Regions from separate parts of the Rhizobium sp. BK591 genome, predicted to be linked through region 2. Evidence: riboswitches for the same ligand, from Rfam matches in the RefSeq annotation. Region 2 holds a riboswitch; each other region holds the start of a gene.
The links. Region 2 has a riboswitch for cobalamin ahead of FHX10_RS03945 (ABC transporter substrate-binding protein). Riboswitches for the same ligand answer to the same signal wherever they lie in the genome.

Region 1 (7,499 bases), 380 kb from region 2:
TCTGCCGCGATCAGCTGTTTTCCGCGATCGCCTCTTCAGGCTCCGTCTGCCGGTGTTTGCGGCGGCGCGTCGTCAGTTCCGCGCCGGCATCGCGCGGCAGGCGCAGGAAGGTGATGCAGGCGAGCGCCGAAATCGCCGAGACGCTGAAGAAGGCGACGTGGAAATCCGAGACCAGCAGCCGGCCGCTATGGAAGCTGCTCGAAATTTCGAGGATGCCGCCGGCGATCGCCACACCCATTGCCATGGAGATACGCTGGGCAACGGCATTGATCGCGGTTGCCTGGCTGCTGTCGGCGGCGTCGACATCGCCGAAGGCCATGGCGTTGACGCCCGAGAAAGCCATGGAGCGGAACAGGCCGCCGATCAGCAGGCAGGCCATGATCAGGAACAGCGGGGTTTCGGCGGTGAACAGGCCGTTGATGCCGAGGAAGATCGCCGCCAGCAAGGTGGTGATTGATATGACGGTGCGGAAGCCGAAGGCATTGAAGGTGCGCGAGGCGGCGAATTTCGAGCCCATGGAGCCGAGTGCGCTGACGAAGGTGACCGAGCCCGACTGCAACGGCGTCAGGCCGAAGCCGAGCTGCAGCATCAGCGGCATCAGGAAGGGCAGCGCGCCGAGCCCCATGCGGAAATTCGAGGCGCCGAGGATCGCCGCCCGGAACATCGGGTAGCGGAACATCTTCGGATCGAGAAGCGGATAGGGCGCGCGGCGGGCATGCAGGAGGTAGAGGAGACCGGAAAGGATGCCGATCGCAACCGTGACATAACCGTAGATGACGGGCACGGCCGGCAGGCTGATCACCGAGACGCCGAAGACGAAGCCGGAGAAACCGAGGCCGCAGAGGAAGAAGCCCGGGAAATCCATCGGCCGCGGGCTGCGCGGCTCGACCGCCGGCAGGAAACGGGTGACGAGGATGATGCCGAGCACGCCGATCGGGACGTTGATCCAGAAGATCCAGTGCCAGGTGAGATAGGTGGTGAGGAAACCGCCGATCGGCGGCCCCAAGATCGGGCCGATCAAGGCGGGAATGGTGAGCCAGGCCATGGCGTCGACGAGTTCGTGGCGTGGCGTTCCCCGGACCAAAAGCAGGCGGCTGACCGGCGTCATCATCGAGCCGCCGGCGCCTTGGACCAGCCGTGAGATGACGAAGGCCGTGATCGAGTTGGAGAAAGCGCAGGCGACCGAGCCGATCATGAAGACGAAGATCGCCATGCGGAAGATGTTGCGCGCACCGAACCGATCGGACATCCAGCCGCTGATCGGGATGAAGATCGCCAGTGCCACGAGATAGCTGGTGACGGCGAGCTTCAGCGCGATCGGCGAGGTGCCGATATCGGCTGCGATCGCCGGCAGGCTGGTGGCGATCACGGTCGAATCCATCTGTTCCATGAACAGGGCGACCGCAAGGATCATGGGCGTGAGGCGGGGCACGGGCAACCGGGATGCTGCGAGGGACTGTATCGTCCATACGCCTTCGGTGGTGATAAGGCCATAGAAACTATGGATGAAGGAGCTTGTCGAGCCGCTTCAAACCGACGCGGGAGGGTGCGTGGCTCAACGTGGTTCCCGACTGCGACCTCGGGCCGGCTTGCCGTCGCCGCGCTTTCCTGAAATAGATGCGCCGTCAGGTGCCCGCCATCAACGCGGGAGAATCGGGAATCCGGTGCAAGGCCGGAACGTGCCCAACGCTGTAAGGCCGACGCTTGCCGCTTCATCTCGCCACTGGCTTCTCGCCGGGAAGGCTGCGGCAGACGGATGACGCCGAGTCAGAAGACCGGCCTGGCAAGATTGACCGATCCGCGCGGACGGCGGGCGGTTGCGTTGTTGGGGATTTGACGATGCGACCCTTTGATGAGGATGCCCTTTCGGCGGCGTCCGGTTTTTCCTTGGCCGAGCGCGAGGCCGTCTATCACGCGATCAAGACGCGGCGCGACGTTCGCAGCCAGTTCCTGCCCGATCCCTTGCCTGACGATGTCGTGGAGCGGCTGCTGACGGCCGCCCATCATGCGCCCTCCGTCGGCTTCATGCAGCCGTGGAATTTCATTCTGGTGAAAAGTGCCGCGGTCCGGGCGCGCGTCCAGGACGCCTTTGTGAAGGCCAATGAGGAGGCGGCGCTGATGTTTACCGGCGAGCGGCGGCAGGCATACCGCTCCCTCAAGCTCGAAGGCATCACCGAGGCACCGCTCGGCATAGGCGTGACCTGCGACCCCACCCGCAGCGGCAGCGTGGTGCTGGGGCGCACCCACAATCCCAGGATGGATAGCTATTCCACAGTCTGCGCCATCCAGAATCTCTGGCTTGCGGCGCGGGCGGAAGGGGTCGGCATCGGCTGGGTCAGCATTTTTCGCGAAGGCGATCTGAAAAGCATTCTCGGCATACCCGAGCATATCGAGGTGGTCGCTTGGCTCTGTGCCGGTTTCGTCGATCGGCTTTATGACGAGCCGGAACTGTCCGTCAAAGGCTGGCGGCAGCGTCTGCCGCTCCAAGAGCTCGTCTTCCATGACGGGTGGGGACGCAACGACCCGTAGCAATCACTGCTGTTGAGGCTGCGGCCCCGGCGTTGCCGGATTGGCGAGGTCTATCGAGCCTTGATCACCGGCAAGGAATTGCGGGCCGACCTGGCGGACCTTGTTCTGCACGGGATCGTAGGGGCGCTCCGGGACGGATGGTTGCGGTGGGGCTGCGGCAGCATCCTTCGCCGTGGGATTGGTGCGGATGGTGGTGATCGAACCTTGTTGCGGCGGTTCGCTTGACGGCTGCTTGCCGCGCATCTCATCGTAGTAGGCGGTGAGATTGCAGGCGCAGGAGGACTTTTCCCCCGGCGTGCGGTTCTTGTAGGCAAAGGCGTTTTTCATGGCGCTGTAGGGCGTGCCCGTTGCGACCGAGATCATGTTCGAGGCTTCGGTGCTCGTCACGTCACGATAGAACAGCTCGGTCTCGATACCCGGGCACATCTTGGCGCACGTCTGGGCGTCGCGGCCGAAATCGACCGAAGTGGCGTTCGAGCTGATCGGGAAGAAGCCGCCGTCGCAGGTGCGCACGCACATGGTGCTGACCGGCGAGAGCATTTCGGCCCGCGGCAGGCCGTAGCGCGGATCGACCTCTTCACCGCCGCCGAGCGGAATGAAGGTATCGGTGCGCATCGCCTGCTCCTCGATGCTCGGGGCGGGGTCGGCGGCGTTGCGATCGCTCGGGGCATAGAAGTTTTCGCTGTTGCAGCCATTGAGATCGAGCGCGGCGATCAGTTCACGGCGTGTCCCATCATCGCCGCTCTGGCCGGCCAGCTCGTTACGGCGGTCCTGGAGATATTGGATATTGTCGATCATGCGGGCTTCGGACTGCGAGAGTTCACCGCAATAATCGGCATTCTCGCCGCCGATCACGACCATGCTGCCCGAGGTGCAGCCATTGTTGCGCAGCTCGTTGCGAACCTTGCGCAGCTCGAGGTTCTGCTCGGCCATGGCGCTGGCATATTGGCGCGCCTCCCGGCCGTTGCTATTGCCGATCGATCGCGGCAGATCGGCGAGACGGCCACGCAGGTCCTCGCAGACAGCGCTCGTCTGCGCGGCGGCGGGCGCTGCGAAGGCGAGGAGGAGGGCAAGAGACAATTTTCGGGGTTTCACGGCGTCGTCCGGGGTGAGCAAAAAGTCGATCGGTCGATTGCGGCCTCGATCGCCGCGCATTGTCTCTTAAGGCGTTTCTCTTAATGAGCTTGGAGAAAATCCTAGCGCATTTTCGCGATCTTATCCAGCAGACGCGGGTAATCTTCCGTAAGGGGAGGTCGGGGCAGATTCATTGTCCATGATCCACATTGCCCTACAGTTCTCGGTCGGGGCTGGCGCTGTTGCCGCCACCATCGTCAATGGTTGACACAACGCAGAGGTACAGTTCGAATGTCCGCTTCGGGGCGAGCAGGCAGTCGCAAATTGCGCTGGCGCAGCGAAGGCAAAAAGCGGAGAAAATGACGAGCATTTCCAACAAGCTTCACTTCCCTGCAACAACAGTCGGAATATCGGAAGGCCAACATGGCCTCCACCTCTTCGTTGACGGTTGCTACGAACCCGGCTCCGGGCATGGGGGCTGGGCTTTTGTCGCTTATCGCGATGCCGTGGAGATCGCCTCCGGCTTCGGCGGCGTCGAAGATTCCGCCAATAATTCGATGGAATTGGCCGCCGTCCTCAACGCGGCAATATGGATCAATAGCCAAACGACAGGCGAACCTGCGACCATCTGGTCGGATTCCGTCTACGTCGTCAAAGGCTGCAACAGCCGGCGGCATATCTGGAAGAACAATGGCTGGAAGAAAAGCAGCCCGAATGGCAATGGCCGAAGCCGAACGATCGCCAATGCGGAACTCTGGAAAGCGGTTGACCTTCAGCTGTCCCAGAACGGTCTGGTGGCAATTGCCTGGTGCAAAGGCCATTTCGGCATCGCCGGCAACGAACGCGCGGATGCGCTTGCGGATAGAGGGCGCCTTTCGTTACAAGGCGCCCGATAGCTGTTTCATATCAACCGGTTGCAGATGCCCAGGACAAGCCTGAGCATGACGAAATGAGGAGCCGGCTTAGGCCGGCTGCGATGCTTCGACGACGGCGAGTGCCGCCATGTTGACGACGCCGCGGGAGGTGACCGAAGGGGCAAGGATGTGTGCGGGCAGGGCCGTGCCGAGCAGGATCGGTCCGACATGCAGGCCGTCGGTCATCGACTTGACGACACCAAGCGTGATGTTGGCGGCATCGAGGTTCGGGAAGACCAGGAGGTTCGCTTCGTCGTGCAAGGTCGTGTCCGGCATGACGCGCTTGCGCAACGCTTCGGTGATGGCGCTTTCGCCATGCATCTCGCCGTCGACTTCGAGATCGGGAGCGGCGTCGCGCACGAGCTGCAGAGCGCTGCGCATCTTCGTGGCGCTTTCGGATTCGCGCGAGCCGAAGTTGGAGTGCGAGACGAGGGCGGCGCGCGGGGTGATGCCGAAACGGCGGATTTCCTCGGCCGCCAGCACCGTCGCCTCGGCAACCTCCTCGGCGGTCGGATTGAAGGTGACATAGGTGTCGGTGAAGAAGGTGGCGCCGCGCTGCGAGATCATCAGACTGAGTGCGGAGAAATCACGGACATCCTTGCGCTTGCCGATGATCAGGCGGACGTCGCGCAGATGCTTCTCGTAACGGCCTTCGAGGCCGCAGATCAGCGCATCGGCCTCACCGCGCCGCAGCGCCAGCGCGCCGATGACGGTGGTGTTGGTGCGCACGATGGTGCGGGCGGCTTCGGGAATGACACCGCGACGGCCGACGAGCGAGAAATAGAGATCGACATATTCACGGAAGCGCGGATCGTCTTCCGGATTGATCACCTCGAAATCCTGCAGCGGGCGGATGCGCAGGCCATAGCGTTTGAGGCGCGTCTCGATGACCTGCGGGCGGCCGATCAGGATCGGTTCGGCGAGGCCTTCCTCGAGCAGCACCTGGGCGGCGCGCAGCACGCGTTCGTCCTCGCCTTCGGAGAAGATGACGCGCTTGCGCTCTGCAGCCTTGGCGGCGGTGAAGATCGGCTTCATGACGAAGCCGGAGCGGAAGACGAAGCGGTTCAGCTGGTCGAGATAGGCGTCGAAATCCTGGATCGGGCGACGCGCCACGCCGCTCTGTTCTGCTGCCTTGGCGACCGCAGGCGCGATGCGCAGGATGAGGCGCGGATCGAAGGGCGAGGGGATGAGGTAATCCGGACCGAAGACCGGGGTCTCACCGGAATAAGCACGGGCGGCGACGTCGGACGGCTCTTCCCGGGCAAGCGCGGCGATGGCGCGCACCGCCGCCATCTTCATTTCCTCATTGATCGTCTCGGCGCCGCAATCGAGCGCGCCGCGGAAGATATAGGGGAAGCAGAGGACGTTGTTGACCTGGTTGGCGAAATCCGAGCGGCCGGTGCAGATCATCGCATCGGGGCGGGCGGCGCGGGCGAGATCCGGCATGATCTCCGGCGTTGGGTTGGCGAGCGCCATGATCAGCGGCTTGTCGGCCATCTGCGCCAGCAGCTCCGGCTTCAGGACGCCGGCGGCGGACAGGCCGAGGAAGACGTCGGCGCCGCCGATATTTTCGGCCAGCGTGCGCGTGTCGCTCTTCTGGGCATAGACGGATTTCCATTCGTCCATCAGCTCGGTGCGGCCCTCGTAGACGAGGCCTTCGAGATCGTGGACCCAGATGTTTTCGCGCTTCGCCCCGAGAATGACAAGCAGGTTGAGGCAGGCAAGGGCGGCAGCACCCGCGCCGGAGGCGACGATTTTGATGTCGGCGATGTTCTTGCCGGCGAGTTCCAGCCCGTTCAGAATCGCGGCGGCGACGATGATCGCCGTGCCGTGCTGATCGTCGTGGAAGACTGGGATCTTCATCTTCTCGCGCAGGCGCCGCTCGACCTCGAAACATTCCGGTGCCTTGATATCTTCGAGGTTGATGCCGCCGAAGGTCGGTTCCAGCGAGGAGACGGTCGAGACCATCTGCTCGACGCTTGCTGCGTCGATCTCGATGTCGAAGACGTCGATGCCGGCGAATTTCTTGAAGAGTACGGCCTTGCCCTCCATAACCGGCTTGGAGGCGAGCGGGCCGATATTGCCGAGGCCGAGCACGGCGGTGCCGTTGGAGATGACGGCGACGAGATTGGCGCGCGAGGTGTATTCGGCCGCCATTTCGGGATTGTCGCGGATGGCGAGGCAGGGCGCGGCAACACCCGGCGAATAGGCGAGCGCCAGGTCGCGCTGGTTGCCGAGTGGCTTGGTCGCCTGGATCTCCAACTTGCCCGGACGGGGATAGCGGTGGAAGAAAAGCGCCTGTTCGTCGAGATCGCCGCTCGTCAGGTTCTTTTCCGTCTTGGATTTATCCGGGTGATCCATTGCCGCCTCCGTGCACGTCTTTTTGGGAGTTCCCTCCATACATCAATCGGATACGGGCGACAGTATGGAAATGGGGGATGGGAAAAGTTTTCGTGATGAGCGTGCCGTGGGGCCAAGCGGCGGCCCTGGTTAGCTAATCCTTTTGGAAAACTTGTTTGACGACCTCAACAGGCGCAGGATGCCGGCCGCGACGGTGCGGGGCGCCGGTCGCATGGAGGAAATCATGGACAATTTGAACCTGACGACTCTGCAAAGGGGTCAGACGATGGTCAATGACGTAGCCATCGATGCCTTTGCCGCCGGATTTCGCGGCAGTCTGCTGACCAGCAAGGATATGGATTACAACGATGCGCGGGCGATCTGGAATGCGATGATCGATCGCCGGCCCGGGCTTATCGCGCGTTGCGCCGGTGCAGCCGATGTCGTGCGGGCTGTGCGGTTTGCACGCGACAATAATCTGCTCGTTTCAGTGCGTGGCGGCGGGCACGGCATTGCCGGCAACGCCGTCTGCGAGGGCGGTATCGTCATCGACCTGTCGGCGATGAAGTCGGTGCGGGTCGATCCTGAGACCAAGCGCGCCAGGATCGAGCCGGGGGCGACGCTTGCCGATGTCGACAAGGA
Region 2 (7,499 bases):
AGAGGATCTCGAAGGTCCCCGTCCGCGTCGGCGTGAGCCAGAAGTAGGTGACCATGCCGGGGATCATGTCCATCTTGGCGCGAAACTCAGGCACGTAGAAATCATGGAGCACATCGACCGAGCGCAGCAACATGTGCACCGGCTTGCCGATCGGCAGATGCAGTTCGCCGCCTTCGATGATGATGTCGTCGAGGCCGCTTGCATCGTTCTTGTCGAGGCCGAGCGGGTTTTCGGGCGTAACGTCGCGCGTTTCGGCGCGGCCGAGCTTTCCGTCCGCCCCCGGCAGGCGGAAGCTCCACAGCCACTGCTGGCTGACGACCTCCACCGATGCGGCATCGGCGGGCACCGTGATGAACTGGTTCCAGACGATGAGGCCGGGCGCCAGCATGGCGGCGACGCCGACCGCCGTTCCCGAGGCGAGCATCACCTCCAGCCTGCGGTTTTCAGGCTCGTAATGCGCCTTGTTGCCCGGCTTATGCCGGAAGCGAAAGACGCAATAGGCCATGAACAAGACCACTGCCACGAAGACGATGCCGGTGATCCAGAAGGTGATGACGAGGGTGCTGTCGATATAGGTCCAGTTGGACGCGATCGGCGTCCACCACCACGGGCTCAGCACATGGAACAGCACGGAGCCGACGACAATCAGGACGAGGATCAGCACGACAGCCATTTCCGCTCCTCCTCGAGCAGGTTGACCCGTGAAACCGCATTCCGCAAAAAGTCCGTCTTTATTATCGCACAGATAGAAAATATCGGCAATTACGGCAATTTAGGCACCTGCCGCGCCGTTTCCACCCGTCATTTTGGAGTATGGCCCATCATTTGGAATATTGCTTGAGATAGGCGATGAGATCGGTGATCTCCTGATCGTCCTTCACGCCGACGAAGGCCATCTTCGTGCCCTTCACCTTCGCTTTCGGATTATGCAGATAGTCGCGCAGCACTGTCTCGTCCCAGACCAGACCGCCTTCGCCGGCCGCCTTCATTCCGGCCGAATAGGCGAAATCAGGATGCGTGCCGGCCTGTCGGCCGAATAACTTGTTCAGCGACGGACCGACCTTGTTCGTATCGGAATCGGCGACATGACAGGTTGCGCATTTCTTGAAAACGGCGGCACCCGCGGTCGCATCGCCCTCCTGCGCCCCGGCGCGACCGGGGGAAAGGGCAATCACGGATGTGGCAATCAGCAGAATAACACGATAGTCCATGGCAAACCTCATCCTCCTCAAGGTTGCCAGCCACTTGCACCCTCAGCAATCTCTCGCGTATGGGTAGTGGTTGTATGGCCTAAAGCTTAGTCCTTCGCGGCAGCAAGTCAATCGGCCCTACAATTGGAGCCATCTGAACGTAATCTGATACGAGGTGAACCCGGCGCGAATAAGCTGCCTGAGCTGCCGCTATTTGACCTATTGCCCGATCGAAAGCGCCTCCTCTACCGCCAGTTCGGCCATGGCAAGCGCCGCCTCTCGGGTCCTGGCGGCGGCGATGAATCGGCCGTTGTGGCAGAAGCTCGCGCCCTCTATGCCGCACGCCGCCTCCAATGCGCCATTGGTGAGCCCGGCCCAGGCCGCCGGCAGATCGGCCCTGAGCTCGAAACCATCCTCGGCGCGGCGGATGCCGGTCACGCACCAGTCCTTTTCGCGCGGGTGGACGACGAACAGCATATGATCGGCGCCTGCTTTCACGATAGCAGGCCGGAAGGGCATTCCCCTCGGCAATTCCAAAACACGCCCCTGCCCGGTAGCCTCGATTGCCTGATGCACGACCGCCTCGGCCCGCAATTTCGCAGCACTCTGCGCAATCCTGGCCTCGACGAAACTGCGGGCGATGGCAAGGGCCGCGTGGAAGGCACGGTCGTCGGCAGCGGGGTCGGCATCGTCGAAGACCGGTTTCAGCGTTTCCAGCAGAGCCGGCAGCGTCAACCCGGCCAGCGGCCCGGAGGGGCTGAGCGCGCCATTGTCCGTCAGGTCGACCGGCAGCACGAAACTGGCGTCGAAAGAACCATGCAGCGTCTCGACATGTGCTTCGGGAAGGCCGGAGGCTGCGAGATAATCACGGCCGTAATGCTTCCAGATCAGGCCGAAGGAACTGTAGGGCTGGCCATCGTCGCGCAACGGCGCGCCGCGCTGGTGGTGGTCGAATATCCCGGCGGCAGGGTCATAGGCGCCGCCGACATCGTAGATGATGCGTTCTTCGCCCGGCGTGATCCATTCCGGCGCCCGGCTGCGGACGATACGCGCCTGCGGGAAAAGCCGGGTCAGGATGACGCTCGACAGCAATTCGTCGGCATGGAAGCCACCGGAATGGGTGACGAGGAAATCGGGGATCATAAAAGGCCTTATCGTTCTCGGCGGGTTCGCCTAGGATCAGCACCAGATAGCGGTTGGCGGATATGACGACAAGTCTCTCTGGGATAAGGCTCTTGGACTTGGCCTTGATTATGTCTCGGATGCGTCATTTGCAACCCTCGCGAAACTGCCTATTCTGCCGCCACCAGAAGTGAATAGCGACATTTGCGAAAACGGAAGACGCAGCGTTTGGAGATTCCTCCGCACTTTCATGTTGCCGAAACATCAGGATGGCTTGTGAACCACCGCATGAACTCCGCCCTTCCCGGCTACCTCATGCTCAGTTCCAAGACCGATACCAACGATCTGTCGGATTTGTCTGAAGACGCTTTGGCCGAATTCGGCCCCTTGCTCGCAAGGGTTCAGAGCGCCCTGAAACGGAAATTGAATGCCCAGCGCGTCTATATCGGCCGATACGGGCACACGCCCGGTTATCCGATCCATTTCCATGTGATCCCGATATATGACTGGGTGGAGGAGTTGTTCTGGAAGGACGCTCGATATCGCCTGCTCCAGAGTTTTGCAGAGGGTCCGGGGGAAACCGCAACGGATGGCGCGGAACTGACGCTGTTTGTCTGGCGCGAATTCTGCGAACGCACAGAGCCGCCGCCCATCAGCGGGCCATCGGTCTCAGAGGTCATCAAGCTGTTGCGGGAGGCAATGCGGTTTTCGGCGCCTGAAGCCTAAGACAGCGCCGGTCCCGGCTGTCTTGCGACGAGCGCACGGCGCCAGGCCCGGAAGAAGGCCAGTGAGGTCATACCCCTCCTTAAGATCGAAATCCCCCGCCGTTCCTTAATCCATGACGTATTGGATATGATGCCGGCCATGCACGGCCGATTTCTGGACATGGGCGCGAACGCCGAAGACCCGGCCGATCATCTCCTCCGTCAGCACATCCTCCGGCGCGCCCGAGGCGATGACCTTGCCCTTTTGAAGTACCGCCAGGCTGTCGCAGAACATTGCCGCCAGGTTGAGATCGTGCAGCGCGACGATACAGGTGATACCGAGCTTCGAGATCAGCGAGAGAATGTCGAGTTGGTGCTGGATATCGAGATGGTTGGTCGGCTCGTCGAGCAGCAGTTCGCTCGGCGCCTGCGCCAGCGATCTCGCAATATGGACGCGCTGGCGCTCGCCGCCCGACAGTGTCTGCCAGAGCTGGCCTGCCCTCTCCCGCATGCCCGTCCGCGACAGCGCCTGGTCGACGGCAGCATCGTCTTCGGCGCCCCAGGACGACAACAGCCCGCGATGCGGGGTGCGGCCAAGCCGCACCACATCGCGCACTGTCAACTGCGTATCGGTCGTCGACTGCTGCTCGACGAAGGCGACGCGACGCGCAAGGGCTGCGCGCGACAGCGAGGAAATGTCGTCCTCGCCGAGCCTGATGACACCGCTGCGAACCTTGCGCAGCCGGCAGATCAATCTGAGAAGGCTCGACTTTCCGGAACCGTTCGGCCCGAGCAACCCGAGCACCTTGCCCCTTTTCACCGTCAGGCTGACGCCGTTGACAATGACGGTGTCGCCGGCGGCAAAGCTCACCTCGTCGACGTTGATGCTCATGCATTCCCTCGTACGCGATAGAGGATGACGGCGAAGGCCGGCGCGCCGAAGAGCGCGGTGACGACACCGATCGGCAGGATCTGCTGCGGTATGATGATGCGCGAAAGGATATCGGCGCCGACCATGTAGATGGCGCCGCCGAGCGCCGTTGCCGGCAGCAGCCGCCCATGGGCCGGCCCGACAAGGAAACGGGCGGCATGGGGTATGACGAGGCCGACGAAACCGATCGAGCCCACCATGCTGACGACGCTTGCCGTCATCGCCGCCGTCAGGGCGAACAGCACGATCTGGACGCGGCGCACGGCAATGCCGAGCGAGGCGGCGGCATCCGTGCCGAAGGCGAAGGCATCGAGCGCCCGCACATGGGCCATGCAGACGATGAAGCCGGCAAGCGCGATCGGCACCGAAAGGTAGACATCTGGCCAGCGTACGCCGCTGAGCGACCCCAGAAGCCAGAACAGGATGCCGCGCGCCTGCTCGGCATTCGCCGATGTCGTCACGATGTAGGAGGTGAGCGCGTTGAAGAGCTGCGAACCGGCGACGCCACACAGTATGATGCGTTCGCCGGTTCCCCCCGCACCCGTCGCCAGGAAGCCGACCAGCAAAAAGGCCATGACTGCGCCGATGAAGGCCCCGCTCGACAGGCCGAGAATACCGTAGCCGAAGCCGAGAATCATCACGCAGACGGCTCCCGTCGAGGCGCCGGCGGAGATGCCGAGCACATAGGGTTCGGCCAACGGATTGCGCAGCAGCGCCTGCAGGATGGCGCCGCAGAGCGAGAGCGACGCGCCGGCGCTGGCCGCGACGAGGGCGCGGCTCAGCCGATAATCCCAGACGATGCCCTGGTGGATGCGGCTGAGCTCGAAATCGGTTCCGAACAGGCGGTTCGAAACCGCCTCAGCCGTCGTCGCAAGCGGGATGGCAATCTCGCCGATGGAAACGGCGAGACTGATCATCAGTCCAAGAAGGAGAAGCGCGGCAATGGTGAGCGCGGCGAGCGCCCACCATCCCTGCCGCCTGAGCGATACTGTCTTCACTGTGCCAGGCCGAAGGACTTGATGCCCTTCGCCACTGTCTCGATGCCGTCGATCGTGCGGATCGTCGGGTTCATCGACTGCGCATCCATCATCACGAAGTGCCTGTTCCTGACGGCATCGAGTTCCCTGGTCACAGGGTCGTTCTCGAGAAAGTCAAGCTTGACCTTGGGATCGTCAGCCGCATAACGGCGGCGATCCATGGTCGCCAGCACGATCACCGCGGGGTTCGCCTGGGCGATGGTTTCCCAGCCGACCAGCGGCCATTCCTCTTCGGTTGTCACGACGTTCTTCGCGCCGATCGTCTTGAGGATATAGGCAGGTGCGCTGTTCTTGCCGGCAATGAAGGCGTCGCCGTTGACCTCCTTGCTGGAAAACCAGAAGACGACCGGCAGGCTCTTGCCCGTCGCGCCCGATATCGACGCCACGGCATCCGCCTCGCGCTTCCTCAGCTTGGAAATCAGCGCATCGCCGCGCTCCTTGACGTCGAAGATCTCCGAGAGTTCAGCGATTTCCCGGTAGATCAGGTCCATCGTGAACAGCTCCCCACGCACACCGTCGCCGCCATCGGTGTTGACCTTGGCGACGCAATCGGCCGGCGCGAGATAACTATTGATCCCGAGATCCTTGAACTGCTCCCGCTTGCCGACGGAGCCCTGCGCGCCGACATGCCATTCGAACTCGGCCGCCACGAGGTCGGGCTCCTGCCCGACGACGGATTCGAAGCTCGGATCGTTGTCGGCGAGGCGTTTTATCTTGCTGTTGGCCTCGGCATATTGCGGCAGGACAGGGCCAACCCAGACGGCGGTTCCGGCGATCTTGTCGGCAAGGCCGAGCGAGAACAGAATTTCAGTCATGCCCTGGCCGATCGAAACGATCCTGGCGGGCGCCTTCTGGAACGTCACCTGCTGGCCGCAATTGCTGACGGTCAGGGGATATTGGGTCGCGGCCAAGCTTGGTGCCGCAAGGCCGGCCAGCCCGAAGGTAAATGTCATGATGGCGAGAAATTGACGCATGAAAACCTCGATGATGGGAAAACAGGCACGGCCGCGCCGCGCGCATATACGCAACGCTGAAGTCACGCTGACGCGTAGACTAGCCGCGGGAGGCCCAATCGAGACGGATGCATGCCGATATCAGGCGAAGGTTCAGAAGGACAATCATGTCTGTTCCTTGTCCGGGCATCCCCGCCCGGTTGATTGGATCGCGATTGACGGCAGGTCTCCTGGCTTGCGGATATCCGTCTTTCATCCGCCTTCCCGCAATATCCGCAGTGGCGTGGCCTTTAGGCCAAGGGCATGATCGCTCCGCGATCAACCCCGAGATCGACAATCCGCTTACAGTTGCGGGGGCAGCCACGGTCTCGGTCCCTACTGGGTCGTCCTCACCGTGTTCCCTATTAATCCCCTTGGAGTCATCTTCAGGGAACCGTCTCCCCCAGTTACGTCGCCTGCCCGCGCGCCGTCAATGATTATTCAGAGGGCGCCGCACCACCGGCGGATAAATATATCGCGCGCATGGCTGCGCGCCGCCGTTCGGTGCGCAAACTGCCGGTGGCGGTCGGTTGACATTGCGGCGAAAAGCGCTTCCTTGCGATAAACTGCCTTGCCTATGAAGCAGTCGGGGAACATGGGTGCCGGCTGCTATTGGTGGGGATGACTTCGCCGGGGCTGCTATAGGAAGCACGCTTTGAACGATGCGGCGGTTGCCAGGGCCGCCCCGTCACAACGCATCCAGCGGAATCTTCAGATACCGCCGGCCGTTCTCCTCCGGCTCGGGCAGCCGCCCGCCGCGGATATTGACCTGCAGCGCGTGCAGCATCAGCTTCGGCTTCGGCAGCGTGCGGTCGCGCGCCTGGCGCAGCGCCACAAAGCCGGCCTCGTCGATGCCCGATATATGCGGATTGGCGCGCTTCTGGGCGGCAACCGTGCTTTCCCAGCGCGGGTGGCGGCCACCCGGCTGATAGTCGTGACCGGAAAACAGCCGGGTCTCCTCGGGCAGCGACAGGATCGCCTGGATCGTGTGCCAGAGGGCGCTGGCGCTGCCGCCCGGGAAATCCGTGCGGGCGGTGCCGGAATCCGGCGTGAACACCGTATCGTGCACGAAGGCGGCGTCGCCGATCACATAGGTGATCGAGGCGAGGGTGTGCCCGGGCGAAAACATCACGCGGGCCTTGAGCGTGCCGATCTCGAACGTCTCGCCATCGGCAAACAGCCGGTCCCATTGCGAGCCGTCGGTCGCGAGCGCCGGCCAATTGTAGATCTCCTTCCAGAGCGCCTGCACGTCGGTGACATGGGCGCCGATCGCCGTCGGCGCACCGGTCTTTCCCTTGAGGTAATACGCAGCGGAGAAATGATCGGCATGCGGATGCGTGTCGAGGATCCACTCGACCGTCAGCCCTTCGCTCTCGATATGGGCGAGGATGGCGTCGGCATTGGCCGTGCCCGTCGCCCCCGACATCTCGTCGAAATCGAGCACCGGGTCAATGATGGCGCAGCGTTTCGTCGCCGGGTCGGAAACGACATATTGCACACTGCAGGTGCGGGGCTCGAAGAAG
Region 3 (7,499 bases), 220 kb from region 2:
AGATGACGGGGGTCAGCGTCGCATCGGCGAAATAGGGTCCGCAATAGGCAAAGAGCTTGCCGAGCAGGGCGCCCATGAACAACGAGGCGAAGAACAGGCCGCCCCTGAAGCCGGAGCCGATCGAGATCGCCGAGGCCAGGGATTTCAACAGGAAGAGACCGATCAGTGTCGGGATCGCCACCTCGCGGGAGAGGTTGAGATGCAGCGCGCCGTGGCCGGCCGAGAGCACCTGCGGCGAGATCATCGCCAAGAGCCCGACGATGACGCCACCGAGCGCCGGGCGGAAGGGTGGGGCGATCGAACTCTTGCGCGCCAGTTCCTCGACGAAGGAGACGCCCTGCATGATCAGGATACCGATGCCGGCGCAGAAGGCGCCGAGCAGCAGCGCCGGGATATAATCGGCCGGCACGACCGAGCCGAAGCTGCCGATATCGATGGTGAAATCACCATCGGCAAGCAGCCTTGCGACAAGGGTGGAAATGAGAGCTGAGACGACGACGGGTGTCAGCGACACGATCGTATAGGTGCCGATGATCAGCTCGAAGGCATAGAAGGCGCCGGTCAGCGGCGCGTTGAAGGCGGCGGCGATGGCGCCCGCCGCGCCGCAGCCGACGAGGATGCGCAGGTCGGAGCGGCGAAGCTGCAGCTTCAGGCCGAATTTCGAGGCAAGGCCGGCGGCAAGCTGGGTATAGCCGGCCTCCAGTCCGACCGAGGCGCCGAACCCGTTGGAGATCAGGTTCTGGACGGCAACGATGATGCTGTCGGTCAAGGATAGACGGCCGCCATGCAGCGCATTGGCTTCGATCGGGTCGACCATCGGCTTCTTGCGCCGTTTCGCCAGCACCAGGAGCAACAGGCCGAGCAGAGCGCCGCCGATGACGGGCGCGGTGAGCAGCAGCATCTTGTTCTCGATCTCGGATGAGCTCAGCCGCTCGCTATCGGCGATGCCGAAGACCAGCTGATGCAACTCACTGGAGACGTAGCTCATACCGGTGACGGCGAGACCCGAGATGATGCCGACGACGGCGCCCGCCAGTGACAGGCCGACCTCGCTGCGGCGGGTCAGCGCCCGCAGGCGGCCCGGATCGAAGAAAACACGCAGCGCCCGGAAACGGCGCCGATCCAATTTCATAAGCATGGCTAGACAACTAGGCGGGGAGAGGCCCGGTCAAGGGCGGAGATGGTCGCGCAGTCCGCTTGCGACGCAATTGCGGCGAAAAGCCGGCGCCCGGGACAAATATTTATGACGTAAGCCTCTGATAAATGACGATATTTTAGGTAGAGTAAGTCGTGTTGACAGGGTTGGGCCATCTCCTCGGAAGCTGACCGGCCGTCAAGGCCGGTTGACTTCACACCCCGGCTTGCCTAACCATCCCTCAACGGATGGTCGCCCGACCATCCTGACATAACGGATGGTTCCGGATCGGTGTTGCGCCCTTCCGGATGAAAAGGGAATGTGAAGGGGCGGACCCAAACCGGGCGCCTTCATCACAGCCGACCCCGCGACTGTAGAGCGGTCAGGGTCTTCCATCCGGCACCGAGCCCCTCCGGCCGGCGGCTTGCAATCATGCAAGCGGGCGGGATGGGCGATATGCCGGAAAAGCCACTGGAGATGCATGGTGATCAACCGGGGTCGGACGCCTCTAAATCTACGAATCGTCCACCTTTTCACCAATGCAGCCGGGAAGGCGAGGATGATCCGCCGGCACGATCAGGGCGACCGGTTTCCGGTCTGCCCCGATCGCGGCCGATAACCGCGAGCCAGGAGACCTGCCATTACGTGCCGGGCCAGAAGCCCACACCTGGGCACTACGCCCGTTGCCAGCACGGAGGTTGTCTTGGCTGAACGATTGAATTCAGCGCGGCCTGGTGCGGCGCTCGCGACGCCTCCAAGCAGCCCTGCAAGAGGAGTGCTTTCGGCCGGTTATGTCGAATACTCGGTCCCCCCAGCAGTCGAAAAAGGTGCACTCGGAACAAGCCACGGCTACGCACCCTCCCTGAGGAGCGTCTGAGCATGACCACCATCTTCATCCTCGGCGGCGCGCGCTCCGGCAAATCCCGCTTCGCCGAAGCTCTCGTCACCGCGACCGGCCTCGACCGCCACTACCTTGCCACCGGCCGGGCCTGGGACGAGGAGATGCAGGCGCGTATCACTCAGCACAAGGCCGACCGCGGTCCGTCCTGGACGACGCATGAGGAGCCGCTCGATCTCGTCGGTAAGCTTGGCGCCATCGACGGCGAGGGACGCATCGTGCTGATCGACTGCCTGACGCTCTGGGTCACCAATCTGATGATGGAGGAGCGCGACATGGCGGCGGAATTTGCAGCGCTCGCCGATTTCCTGGCCGCCGCGAAGGCGCGGCTCGTTTTCGTTTCCAACGAGGTCGGCCTCGGCATCGTGCCTGACAATCGCATGGCGCGGGATTTCCGCGATCATGCCGGCCGGCTGCACCAATCGATCGCGGCGAAGGCCGCCGAAGTTTATTTCATCGCGGCAGGCCTGCCGCTGAAAATGAAGGGTTAAGTTCATGAACCAGCAGAAAATTCCCGCAACCGTCATCACCGGCTTCCTCGGCGCCGGCAAGACCACGATGATCCGCAACCTGCTCACCAATGCCGGCGGCAAGAAGATCGCGCTCATCATCAACGAATTCGGCGATCTCGGTGTCGACGGTGACGTGCTGAAGGGCTGCGGCGCGGAGAATTGCACCGAGGACGACATCATCGAACTCACCAATGGTTGCATCTGCTGCACTGTCGCCGACGATTTCATTCCGACGATGACGAAGCTGCTCGAGCGCGAACAGCGGCCCGACCACATCGTCATCGAAACCTCGGGCCTCGCCCTGCCGCAGCCGCTGGTCGCCGCTTTCAACTGGCCCGATATCCGCACGCAAGTGACCGTCGACGGCGTCATCACGGTGGTCGATAGCGCCGCCGTTGCCGCCGGCCGGTTCGCCGACGACCATGATGCCGTCGATGCGCGCCGCGCCGAGGATGAATCGCTCGATCACGAAAGCCCGATCGAGGAGCTGTTCGAGGATCAGCTCACCTGCGCCGATCTCATCGTGCTCAACAAGACCGACCTGATCGACGCGGCAGGTCTTATCAGGGTGCGCGACGAGGTTGCCTCCCGCACGGTGCGCAAGCCCGCGATCATCGAGGCGAAGAACGGCGAAGTCTCGGCCGGCATCCTGCTCGGCCTTGGTATCGGCACCGAGGACGATGTCGCCAATCGCAAGTCGCATCATGAGCTGGAGCATGAAGACGGCGCGCCGCACGACCACGACGAGTTCGACAGCTTCGTCGTCGATCTCGGACCCGTTGCCGATCCCGCCGGCTTCGTCGAGAAGCTGAAGACGATCATATCAACCCATGACGTGCTGCGCCTCAAGGGCTTCGTCGATATCGCCGGCAAGCCGATGCGCCTGCAGCTCCAGGCCGTCGGCAGCCGCATCGATCATTATTTCGACCGCGCCTGGGCTCCAGGCGAAAAGCGCACGACGCGCCTCGTCGTCATCGGCCTGCACGAGATGGATCAGGACGCGGTGAGGGCGGCAATCGAAGAGCTGGCATAAACCAATGCATCTGCTTCTGGCCCAGCAGGGAACGATCAGCGACGGCGAGGAGGCGATCGACCTCGGGCAGACGCCGGGCGAGATCCTGTTCCTGTCGGCTGCCGACAGCGAGCTTGCCGCGATCGCAGCCGCCCACCGCGACCGCGGTGGGCAGCATTCGCTGCGGCTCGCCAGCCTGATGAGCCTCAAGCATCCGATGTCGGTCGATACCTATGTCGAGCGCACGGCGCGGCATGCCAAGCTGATTGTCGTGCGGGCGCTCGGCGGCGCCAGCTATTTCCATTATGCGCTGGAAGCGCTGCATGCGGCAGCGTCCCGCGCCGGTGCGCTGATCGCAGTGCTGCCGGGTGATGCGAAGCCGGATGCCGGGCTCGTCCCTTTCTCCAATGTTGATCTCGACGATCTCAATGCGCTGTGGGCCTATCTGATCGAGGGTGGCGATGCCAATGCGCGGGCCTTCCTCGACTATGCCGGGGCGATGCTGGCAGGCATGGAGAAGCCGGCGCCGGCGGTGCCACTGATGAAGGCCGGCATCTGGTGGCCGGGGCGAGGGTTGATCGGGGTTGAGGAGTGGCGGCGGGTTGTTGCGGAGGAGTCTTGGCGCGTGGCTGCCTCTTTGTCCGGCAGGACAGAGGGGGGTACCTCAAACTCGACGGAGAAGATGGGAATCGAACCCACACCTTCCCCCGTCGTCGCTATCAGCTTCTACCGCGCCCTCGTCCAAAGCGGCGAAACCGGGCCGATCGAGGCGCTGGTCGAGGCGCTGGTCGCACTTGGCCTCCGGCCGTTGCCGGTCTTTGCCTATAGCCTCAAGGATCCCGTTTCGACAGGCATTCTCGAAAGCGTGTTTTCGGCACTGAAGCCCGATGTCGTCATCAACACGACTGGCTTTGCCGTCTCGGCACCGGGTGCGGATCGGCAGCCAACGGTGCTGGAGGCGAATGAGGCGATCGTACTGCAGGCTATCCTGTCGGCTTCTTCGAGGGAGGCGTGGGCGGCTTCCTCGCAAGGCCTGTCGGCGCGCGATCTCGGCATGAATGTGGCGCTCCCAGAGGTGGACGGCCGGGTGCTGGCGCGGGCTGTCTCCTTCAAGACGGCGGCGCGTTACGATGCGGCTGTCGAGACGAATATCGTCGCCAGCGAACCGGATGCCGGCCGGGTGCGCTATACGGCGGAGCTTGCCGCCAACTGGGCGCGGCTGCGGAGGGCTTGCGCCGGCGACCGGCGTATCGCGCTCGTCATGGCGAATTACCCGAATCGCGACGGTCGGCTCGGCAACGGCGTCGGCCTCGATACGCCGGCCGGCACCATCGAAGTGCTGAAGGCTATGCGGGCGGCGGGTTATCCGGTCGCCGACATTCCGGCCGACGGCGATGCGCTGATCCGCCATCTGATGGAAGGACCGACCAATTCCGGTCATGACGGTAAGATCATCCGAGAGACGCTTTCCCTGAGTCTCTACAACGGCTTCCTGGAATCTCTTCCCGATCAGATTCAGGATGAGGTGAGAGCCCGTTGGGGCGATCCCGAAGACGATCCATATTTTCGCAGGGCAGCTTTCGCTCTGCCGTTTGCCCAGTTCGGCGGTGTGCTCGTCGGTATCCAGCCGGCGCGCGGCTACAATATCGATCCGAAGGAGAGCTATCATTCGCCGGATCTCGTGCCGCCGCACGGCTATCTCGCCTTCTACGCTTTCCTGCGCCGCGAATTCGCTGCCCATGCCGTCATCCACATGGGCAAACATGGCAATCTCGAATGGTTGCCGGGCAAGGCGCTGGCGCTGTCGGAAAGCTGCTATCCCGAGGCGATCCTCGGGCCGCTGCCGCATCTCTATCCCTTCATCGTCAACGATCCCGGCGAGGGCACGCAGGCCAAGCGCCGCAGCGCTGCCGTCATCATCGATCATCTGACGCCGCCTTTGACGCGGGCCGAGAGTTACGGGCCGCTGAAAGACCTGGAAGCGCTGGTCGACGAATATTATGAGGCCTCCGGCGGCGATCCCCGCCGCATCCGCCTGCTCAGCCGGCAGATTCTCGATCTCGTCGCCGATATCGGCCTCGACCGCGACGCCGGCATAACGAAGGGCGAAAGCGAGGGTGAGGCGCTGAAAAAGCTCGACGCCTATCTCTGCGACCTCAAGGAAATGCAGATCCGCGACGGGCTGCATGTGTTCGGCGTGTCGCCCGAGGGGCGGCTCTTGACCGATCTGACCGTGGCGCTGGCGCGGGTGCCGCGCGGACTGGGTGAGGGCGGGGATGCGAGCCTGCAGCGGGCGATCGCGGCGGATGCTGGATTGAGCGGCGTCGTGCGGGGTGCCTCTATCTTCGACCCTCTCGATTGCGACATGGCCACTGCCTGGACCCGCCCGAAGCCCGCAATCGTCGCCGATATTCTCGACGCCGCCTGGCGGACCAATGGAGACACCGTCGAGCGCATCGAACTGCTGGCCGCAAAATTCGTCTCCGGCGAGATGGACTGCCCGTCCCTCTGGTCTCAAACCAGATCGGTGCTCTCCGAAATCGACACCCGCCTCAAGCCCTCCATCCTTGCCTGCGGCCCCGCCGAGATCGACGGGCTGCTTAAAGGGCTCGACGGCCGGTTCGTCGCGCCCGGGCCTTCCGGCGCGCCGACGCGCGGGCGGCCCGACGTGCTGCCGACCGGCCGCAATTTCTATTCGGTCGACAGTCGCGCCGTGCCGACGCCGGCGGCCTACGAGCTGGGCAAGAAGTCCGCAGAGCTGCTGGTGCGCCGCTATGTGCAGGATCACGGCGAATGGCCTGTCTCCTTCGGGCTGACGGCCTGGGGCACGTCGAACATGCGCACCGGCGGTGACGACATCGCCCAGGCTTTGGCGCTGATCGGCGTCAGGCCGCTCTGGGACATGAGCTCGCGCCGTGTCACCGGCTATGAGATCATCCCGCCGGCGATGCTCGGACGGCCGCGTGTCGATGTGACGCTCCGCATCTCCGGCTTTTTCCGCGATGCCTTCCCCGAGCAGATCGCGCTGTTCGACAAGGCGATCCGCGCCGTCGGCGCGCTTGACGAGGACGAGGCCGACAATCCGATCGCAGCGCGCATGCGCGGCGAGGCCGCAAGGCTTGCCGCCGCCGGTCTGGACGAGGTCTCGGCAAGGCGCCGGGCGGGCTATAGGGTCTTCGGTTCGAAGCCTGGTGCCTATGGCGCCGGCCTGCAGGCGCTGATCGACGAAAAGGGCTGGGAGCGGCGCGCCGATCTCGCCGAAGCCTATCTCGTCTGGGGCAGCTATGCCTATGGCGCCGGCGAGGAAGGCAAGGCCGAACGCGGCCTGTTCGAGGAGCGGCTGCGCTCGGTGCAGGCCGTCATTCAGAACCAGGACAATCGCGAGCACGACCTGCTCGACAGCGACGATTACTACCAGTTCGAGGGCGGCATGGCGGCGGCGGCCGAACAGCTCGCCGGCGCGCGTCCTTCGATCTATCATAACGACCATTCCAGGCCGGAAAAGCCGGTGATCCGTTCGCTCGAGGAGGAGATCGGCCGCGTCGTGCGCGGACGTGTCGTCAATCCGAAATGGATCGCAGGCGTCATGCGCCACGGCTATAAGGGGGCGGCCGAGATTGCCGCCACCGTCGATTATCTCTTCGCCTTTTCGGCGACGACGGGGGCGGTCGGCGCTCATCATTTCGAGGCGGTCTACCAGGCCTTCGTCGCCGATCCCGCCGTGCGCGATTTCATGATCGAGAAGAACCCGGCTGCATTCGACGAGATGAGGGAGCGGCTGCGCGAAGCCGTCGACCGCAGTCTTTGGACGCCGCGCAGCAATTCGGCCCAGTTCGACCTGGCCGCCAGACAACAGAATGAGGTGAACCAATGAGTGACGAGACTCCTGACAGCGAGATCGCAGAAGCCGGGACCGGCAAGGACGATGCGCGCCACGCCGAG
Region 4 (7,499 bases), on a different contig from region 2:
GCCGACAGCAAGCTCACCACATCCAAGCGCCGCTGGGCGGCCGAGGGCAAGTTCCTGACTGGCCGCATCAGCCGACCTGAAACCGAGCGTCTGCCGCCCGGCCAGCACCTCGTCAAGAACTGGCCGGTGCTCGATCTCGGCCAGCAGCCTGTTGTCTCGACGGATACGTGGCGGCTCGACGTGCGCGGCCTCGTCGAAACACCGCTCACCCTCACCTGGACCGCCTTCCAGGCGATCGAGCAGAGCACTGGGGTGAGCGATATCCACTGCGTCACCACATGGTCGCGCTACGACAACAAATGGAAGGGCGTCTCGACGCGTGATCTGCTCGACCTCGCCACGCCGAAGCCCGAAGCCGGTTACGTCATGCTGACCAGTTATGACGGCTATACCACCAACCTGCCGCTCGCTGATTTCGCCGCCGAGGACGCGATCCTTGCTACCGCCTGGGAAGGCCTGCCGCTGACGCCGGATCACGGCGGCCCGATGCGCCTGGTCGTGCCGCATCTTTATTTCTGGAAAAGCGCCAAATGGCTGCGCCGCATCGAGCTGATGCCCGACGACGAGGCTGGCTTCTGGGAAAAGAACGGCTACCATATCTACGGCGATCCATGGCGCGAGCAGCGCTATTCCGACGATTGAGCCTTCGGCCGCAGGAAGTGGCGAAGCCAAAAAAAACCAAGGCCGAACAATGCAGCGAGCCCGGTCAGCGACGCCATGCTGGCTGGATGAAGTGGCACCTTGCCCCAGTGTGGCTTGATGACATCGGCGGTGTTGAAGGCCTCGCCGCTGAACCGGCAGGTGACGAGCGCAAGGCCGCGCCGCGTCATGTCGGCGTCGACGGCGGAAATGATTTCATTCGCGGCAGCCCTCTCTTGCGGCATCTCGCGCATCGACAGCAAGACCGCCTTGGCCGCCGCGAGATAGGCATGGGCGCATTCGTTGAACGGGCTTTCCTCGTCCGTCACGCTGCCCGGCACCCGGCCCCAGAGACAATAGGAATACTGGATCTCGGCATAGTTCAGGACGCGGCGGAACGGCTCGTTGGTATCGACGGCACGGGAAGCAAGGTCGATGATCCCACTGCGATAGTCTGCAATCACCGCCATCTCGCCATGGGAAATTTCCGGAATATCCAGTCCGGTATGGCTGCCGCCGCCGCTAGGGCTATGGGCAAGAGCGCTTCCAGCAACCACACAAAAAAAGACGGCGGTGGCAAACGCCGTCGACACGAGTGGTATGGTTCTGCTGCTTGTCATGGCCGCCCGAAAAGTTCAGGGCGCCGGCAAGCGGCGCCCTTCGATGCGTTCAGTGAAATGCCGTTGCCGGCCGGCCGCGTTGCCCGTCCTTAACGGCAAGCCGCTTTTCCGCCAGCACTCCGAAGGCAAGGCCCAAGGTTGTCCAGAGGATCACATGCATGCCGAGCGAAGTCGTGCGGAACCGCCAGAGGACCATCGCCGAGAAGTTCTCCGGCACCTCGTTGATCGGCGGCAGCAGATAGAGCACGACGCCGATGAAGACGAGATAAGCGATTCCGGCGATGATCGCGCCATTCCAGAGACCGAAACGCCCCGCGAGGCGGCGCGACAGCGCCACCGCGGCAATCAGCGCGGCGAGCGAGACGACGATCATCAGGAAGAACAGTTCGGTCCTGACGCCGATCGTATCGGGATTGCCGACCGCCGGCGGGTTGGCCGGATACTTGATACCGGGAACGAGGACGATCGCCACGAAGGCGGCAATGGCGATGACGGCCGAGGTGCCGCGCGCCGAAAGGCTGCTGAAACGGCCGTGCACGAAAGCGAAGGCGAGAGCGAAGAGCCCGCCAACGGCAACGCTGTAGGCCATGACGCCGGTGAAAAGGCCGAGACCGGCCTGCGTGGCGCGGCTGACGATTTCAGGTTCGGCAGCTTCACCGGCCGCCTGGGCACTCGCCTCCTCGAAGGCGATCGCCGCATCGACCAGCGGCTCGCCGAAGATATGCGCAAAAGCGAAAACGAGGATGCCAGCAATCAGGCCCGCGAGCATGCCGCGAAGCAGAAGATTTCCAACCATGTCAGGAACTCCCCTAAAGCATGTCGCGCAAAAGTGTGCAGCGATTTTGCGATAACGACATGCGAAAACAAAGACCTAAAGTGAGGCGCGAATCTGAAAGATCGCGACGCGCTTTAGTGGCAGGGAAAGCCGAGGAGATGACGGCCGTCATGCACGAATTCGTGCACATACATCCCGTTGAACAGCGCCATCGCGCCTTCCTCGGTGCCGACAAAATAGAGAACGATGAGCATCAGCAGGCCACCGAAGATCGCCCATGGCAGGATCTCTCCCAGGGGGATCGGCGCCGGTGCCGCGACGGGCGCAAAAGTGGTGTCAGACATGTATTCCTCCGGGAATGACGCGTTCAGTCGAAAGAGTGCTTGTGCAGTAGGGTCTGACTTCCAGCGCGAAGAGCTTTCGACACGCTGGTCACAGTGGCGCGACCGCGCCGGATTTCCACCGGCTTCCAAACCCGCAACAGCACGGTTATATCTGCACGCCGAAGAGACTGTCAACGAAACTTCACAAGCCGGCCAAGGGCCGTCCTGCGCCGCTACAGCCGCACTCCGGGAGATCAGAACGACCGTGAATACGCGCCTCACCTGGATCTGCCACGGCGCGACGATGGCGAGCCGCAAGGCCCTGTTCCCGCTCGACGAACCGCTGGAAGGCAAGGCGGCGGAAGAAGCCGACAGGATGGCCGCCCTGCCCCGCGCCGATCGCGTTGCCACGAGCCCCGCTTTGCGCGCCCGCCAGACTGTTGACGCGCTCCGCCTCCAAGCCCGGATCGATCCGGCGCTTCGCGACTGCGACCATGGCCGCTGGGCCGGCAGATCGATCGCCGCGATAGAGGCGGAAGAGCCTGAGAGCCTCATGGCCTGGATGAGCGATCCGGAAGCGGCCCCGCATGGCGGCGAGAGCCTTCTTGATTTGAGAACACGCGTCGCCGACTGGATGGAGAGCGAATCCGCCCTCGGCGGCCATGTGATCGCCGTCAGTCACGCAGCCGTCATCCGGGCGGCGGTCGCCCATGTGCTTCAGGCGCCGCTCTCCTCTTTCTGGCTGAGCGACATCGAGCCGCTCGCCGTCATTCGCATGACCAGCAATGGACGACGCTGGTCTCTGCGCTTCCAGCATTAGAGCGCCGTGCGTCCTTTCGGACGCACAAGGACGCTCGGACACTTTCAATCCTCGCATCGCGCTGTCCGAAAATCGATTCCGATTTTCGGACCGATGCTTTAGCGAGTCCTGATCATATCCAGCCTTACACAAGCAAATCGCGTCATCTCTGTTGAACCCGGTTTCGCGGGGACTACTTCCTTATCCCAAGGAGATGGAAGAATGACATATGATTGGAGTGGGGAGCGCACGCGGCGCCTGCGTTTGATGCGTGTCGCCACAGTCACAGTTCTGGTCGGTCTCATCGTCAGCGTCCCGCTGCTGATCGTCACCGCCTGAAGCACGAAAAAGGGCGAGCGATGCCATGGCACGCTCGCCTTCGTTTTTTCCGCACCTGCCATTCTGCCAACCACGAAGAGGGCTCGCTCGGCGTTTTCCTCTGGCGCCAACGGTCCCTCGACGGCACATCAGGAGGCTGAAGCCTCGGATAATTCGCCTTCTGGTTTCAACGAACATTTCAGACTTTCGTGCTACTTCCGCGAAGGGTGGAGATGGAGAAGGCGCAGTGCCGGTATTTTTCCAGAGCAGGGCCGGAAGGCAATGTGTTTCGATCGTCGGGTTCGGGATTACTCTCTGGCTCCTCTGCACCCTGTTGCAGCTTGACGACAGCCTTGTCTACTTCATGACCGGTTTCGGCGAGTACGGCGCCGACAAGCTCGTTCTGGCGCTCGGCATCGCCGGCGCCATGAGCTTCATCTATTCGGTGCTGCGCATAGCCGACCTGCGCAAGGAAACGGAACTGCGCGCCACCGCCCAGGCAAAGGCCGATTGGACCGCAACCCACGACCATCTCACCAAACTGCCGAACCGCTACGCCTTCGAGCGCAAGATCCTCTCGCGGCCGATCAAGGACGATGAGGCCGAGATCGAGGAGTGGGATCGCAACGTCACTCTCTTCTCCGTCGACCTCGACGGCTTCAAGAAAGTCAACGATCTCGTGGGCCACAAGGGCGGCGACGTCCTGTTGATCGAGGTTGCCAGACGCATCTGTGCACTCGGCAATGCCGATTGCGTCTATCGCTTCGGCGGCGACGAATTCATCGTCGTCGCCTTCGCCCTGACGGCGCAGCGCGAGGAGCGTTTTGCCAAGCTGCTGATCCAGGCGGTCACCCGGCCGATCCATATCGATGGCTTTGCCGTCGAGGTCGGCGCCAGCGTCGGCTACGACCGCTGGGCCGAGGGAGCCGAACCACTGGAAGACGCCGCCCACCGTGCCGACCTCGCCATGTATGAGGCGAAATCACGCGGACCGAACCACTATTTCGTCTTCGAACCTTCGATGCAGGACAAGGTGACCGAACGCGCCGCACTGGAAACCAGGCTGCGCGCCGCGATCTCCAACAAGGCGATCAAACCCTTCTACCAGCCGCTGATCGATCTGAAGACCGGCCAGCTCTGCGGCTTCGAGGCGCTGGCGCGCTGGATCGGCGACGATGGCGTCAACATCCCGCCGCCTGTTTTCATCGGCATCGCCGAGGAAACCGGCATGATCACTGCATTGTTCGAGGATCTTCTCGCCCAGGCCTGCAGCGACGCACTCACCTGGCCGGAGCATGTGATGTTGTCTTTCAACGTCTCGCCGGTGCAGATGGAAGACAGGCTGCTGACCTCCCGCATCCTCAAGGTGCTTTCGGCAAGCCGGTTGCCGCCGCAGCGCCTGGAAGTGGAGATCACCGAAAACGCGCTGATCCAGGATCCCGCCATCGCCGCCGTCATTCTCGACGAACTGCATGCGGCCGGCATCCAGATCGCGCTCGACGATTTCGGCACCGGCTATTCGAGCCTCGCCCAGCTCGCCCGCTATCGTTTCGACAAGATCAAGATCGACAAAAGCTTCATCGCCACCTATCGCGACGACGAACGCCAGGAAAAGATCGTCCGCGCCATGCTCGGCCTCGGCCGGAGCCTCAACATCAAGACGACCGCGGAAGGCGTCGAGGAGCATGGGCAGCTCGCCTTCCTGCTGCAGCTCGGCTGCGACATCGGCCAGGGCTATCTCTTCGGCAAGGCGATGCCCGCCGCCGAGGCGGGCATCTTCATCAGCGATCGCAATGCCAGTCTGGCCTCGACGGCCTGACGGGACGTCTTAAAACACCTGGCGCAGGATCACGAAGAGCAGGAAGGCGATCGCAATCGAGGCCGGCAGCGTCAGCACCCAAGCCATCAGCATGTTGCGCACGGTCGACCATTGCAGGCCGGAACCGTTCGCCGCCATGGTGCCGGCGACGCCTGACGACAGCACACGTGTGGTCGAGACCGGCAGGCCGAGATCATCGGCCGAAGCGATGGTGACCATCGCACGACTTCGGCTGCCGCGCGGCGGCAAAAACACGTGGAGGCCCGAATATTCCCTTTCCGTCAGGAGGCCCGACGCTAAGTTCAGCTATCGTCACGCCCGCGCGGAGTCTGAGAATGTCATCGACCGACCTCCTCCTGACCTTCAATGCCGGTTCCTCGACCGTCAAGATCGGCATTTTTACGATGGAGGGTGATGCGGCGCGACGCCTCGGCAAGGGCGTGATCGATTTCCGCGCCGAACCGCTCTCGCTCGGCCTGACCAGGGGATCGCAGACATTCGAGATGCCATTGAAGGCCGAAATGACGGAAGACCTGCACGGCGTTATCGACGAGACCTTGGCGCATCTCGTCGACCATTTCGACACGACCGCCACACGCGCCGCCGGCCACCGCGTCGTCCATGGCGGCGATCGCTTCACGAAGGTGATCGCCCTCGACGACGCAGCAATCGATGCGATCGATGCGCTGACCCCGCTTGCGCCCCTGCACCAGCCGCAGGCGCTGCGTTTCATCCGCGCGCTCCGGCATCTGAAGCCGCATCTCACCCAGACGGCCTCCTTCGACACCGCCTTCCATGCCACGCAGGACGATCTCGTTCGCCGCTTCGCCATTCCCCGTGCGCTGCATGACGAGGGCGTCAAGCGCTACGGCTTCCACGGCCTCTCCTATAAATTCATCGCCGGCGAGCTTGCCCGCAAGGCGCCACGCGCGGCAAAGACCGTCGTCGCCCATCTCGGCAGCGGCGCCAGCCTCTGCGCGCTGGACGGCGGCGTCAGCCGCGATTGCAGCATGGGCTTTTCGACGCTCGACGGCATCCCGATGGCGACACGCCCAGGCCCGCTCGATCCCGGCGTCATCCTGCATCTGGCCGGAGAGAGAAAACAGTCCTTCGAGGCGATCGAAGACCTGCTCTATCACCGCTCCGGCCTGCTCGGCGTCTCCGGCATCAGCGCCGATACGCGCGATCTGCTGAAGGATGGACGGCCGGAGGCGCGTCAGGCGATCGACCTCTTTACGTTGCGCATCGCCGGCGAGATCGGCCGCATGGCGGCGACACTCGGCGGCCTTGACGCCATCGTCTTCACCGCCGGTATCGGCGAACATCAACCGGCGATCCGCGCCGGCGTTGCCAAGCGGCTGTCCTGGCTTGGCCTTGCGATCGACGAAAAGGCCAATGCCGCCAATGATTTCACGATCAGCACTGGGGAAAGCCGCATCGCCGCTCATGTCATCGCCACCGATGAGGAGCAGGTCATCGCCGACGAGGCGCTGACCCTTCTTCGTGGTGGATGATCCAGATCAATAACAGGCTGACGCCGGCCGATAGAATTGACGTTGAACACGTTTTCGAACGGGAGAAATCCATGGAAAAGCATGTCTCGACCGCCGCCCTGACCGATGCCGAACTCGCCCTGATCGACCGCTATTGGCGCGCCGCCAACTATCTCTCGGTCGGTCAGATCTATCTGCTCGCCAATCCGCTGCTGCGCGAGCCGCTGAAACCGGAGCACATCAAACCCCGCTTGCTCGGCCATTGGGGCACGACACCCGGCCTCAACTTCATCTATGCGCATCTGAACCGTCTCATCCGCGCTCGCGACCTCGATATCATCTACATGTGTGGCCCCGGCCATGGCGGGCCGGGCATGGTCGCCAACACCTATCTCGAAGGCATCTACAGTGAAATCTATCCCGATATTTCCGAGGATACGGAGGGCATGCGCAAGCTCTTCCGGCAATTCTCCTTTCCTGGCGGCATTCCGAGCCACGCCGCACCCGAAACACCGGGCTCGATCCACGAGGGCGGCGAGCTCGGCTACGCCCTCGTCCATGCCTATGGCGCCGCCTTCGACAATCCCGATCTGATCGTCGCCTGCGTCGTCGGCGACGGCGAGGCCGAAACCGGGCCGCTGGCGGCGAGCTGGCATTCCAACAAGTTTCTGAACCCAGCCCGCGATGGCGCCGTGCTGCCGATCCTGCATCTG

Region 1: another riboswitch for cobalamin. It lies ahead of bluB (5,6-dimethylbenzimidazole synthase); the one in region 2 lies ahead of FHX10_RS03945 (ABC transporter substrate-binding protein).
Region 3: another riboswitch for cobalamin. It lies ahead of cobU (bifunctional adenosylcobinamide kinase/adenosylcobinamide-phosphate guanylyltransferase); the one in region 2 lies ahead of FHX10_RS03945 (ABC transporter substrate-binding protein).
Region 4: another riboswitch for cobalamin. It lies ahead of FHX10_RS28750 (CbtB domain-containing protein); the one in region 2 lies ahead of FHX10_RS03945 (ABC transporter substrate-binding protein).

What each region holds. Positions count from the first base shown of each region.
Region 1 is NZ_JACIAZ010000001.1:1,210,353-1,217,851, forward strand. It holds gene FHX10_RS05880 (DHA2 family efflux MFS transporter permease subunit) at 11-1,414, opposite strand; cobalamin riboswitch at 1,611-1,799, shown strand; gene bluB (5,6-dimethylbenzimidazole synthase) at 1,840-2,529, shown strand; gene FHX10_RS05890 (DUF2865 domain-containing protein) at 2,533-3,624, opposite strand; gene FHX10_RS05895 (ribonuclease H) at 3,963-4,499, shown strand; gene FHX10_RS05900 (NADP-dependent malic enzyme) at 4,566-6,878, opposite strand; gene FHX10_RS05905 (FAD-binding oxidoreductase) at 7,102-7,499, shown strand, end outside.
Region 2 is NZ_JACIAZ010000001.1:826,310-833,808, reverse strand. It holds gene FHX10_RS03975 (cytochrome c oxidase subunit II) at 1-673, opposite strand, end outside; gene FHX10_RS03970 (c-type cytochrome) at 822-1,211, opposite strand; gene FHX10_RS03965 (MYG1 family protein) at 1,410-2,333, opposite strand; gene FHX10_RS03960 (HIT family protein) at 2,541-3,038, shown strand; gene FHX10_RS03955 (ABC transporter ATP-binding protein) at 3,144-3,908, opposite strand; gene FHX10_RS03950 (FecCD family ABC transporter permease) at 3,905-4,945, opposite strand; gene FHX10_RS03945 (ABC transporter substrate-binding protein) at 4,942-5,958, opposite strand; cobalamin riboswitch at 6,140-6,390, opposite strand; gene blh (bifunctional sulfur transferase/dioxygenase Blh) at 6,665-7,499, opposite strand, start outside.
Region 3 is NZ_JACIAZ010000001.1:1,048,138-1,055,636, forward strand. It holds gene FHX10_RS05080 (chloride channel protein) at 1-1,138, opposite strand, end outside; cobalamin riboswitch at 1,397-1,793, shown strand; gene cobU (bifunctional adenosylcobinamide kinase/adenosylcobinamide-phosphate guanylyltransferase) at 2,015-2,524, shown strand; gene cobW (cobalamin biosynthesis protein CobW) at 2,529-3,578, shown strand; gene cobN (cobaltochelatase subunit CobN) at 3,583-7,431, shown strand; gene cobO (cob(I)yrinic acid a,c-diamide adenosyltransferase) at 7,428-7,499, shown strand, end outside.
Region 4 is NZ_JACIAZ010000007.1:359,779-367,277, reverse strand. It holds gene FHX10_RS28765 (sulfite oxidase-like oxidoreductase) at 1-642, shown strand, start outside; gene FHX10_RS28760 (hypothetical protein) at 627-1,259, opposite strand; gene FHX10_RS28755 (CbtA family protein) at 1,309-2,055, opposite strand; gene FHX10_RS28750 (CbtB domain-containing protein) at 2,169-2,378, opposite strand; adenosylcobalamin (AdoCbl) riboswitch at 2,392-2,534, opposite strand; gene FHX10_RS28745 (histidine phosphatase family protein) at 2,623-3,177, shown strand; gene FHX10_RS28740 (putative bifunctional diguanylate cyclase/phosphodiesterase) at 3,722-5,293, shown strand; partial or broken gene FHX10_RS28735 (inorganic phosphate transporter) at 5,303-5,515, opposite strand; gene FHX10_RS28730 (acetate/propionate family kinase) at 5,629-6,807, shown strand; gene FHX10_RS28725 (phosphoketolase) at 6,879-7,499, shown strand, end outside.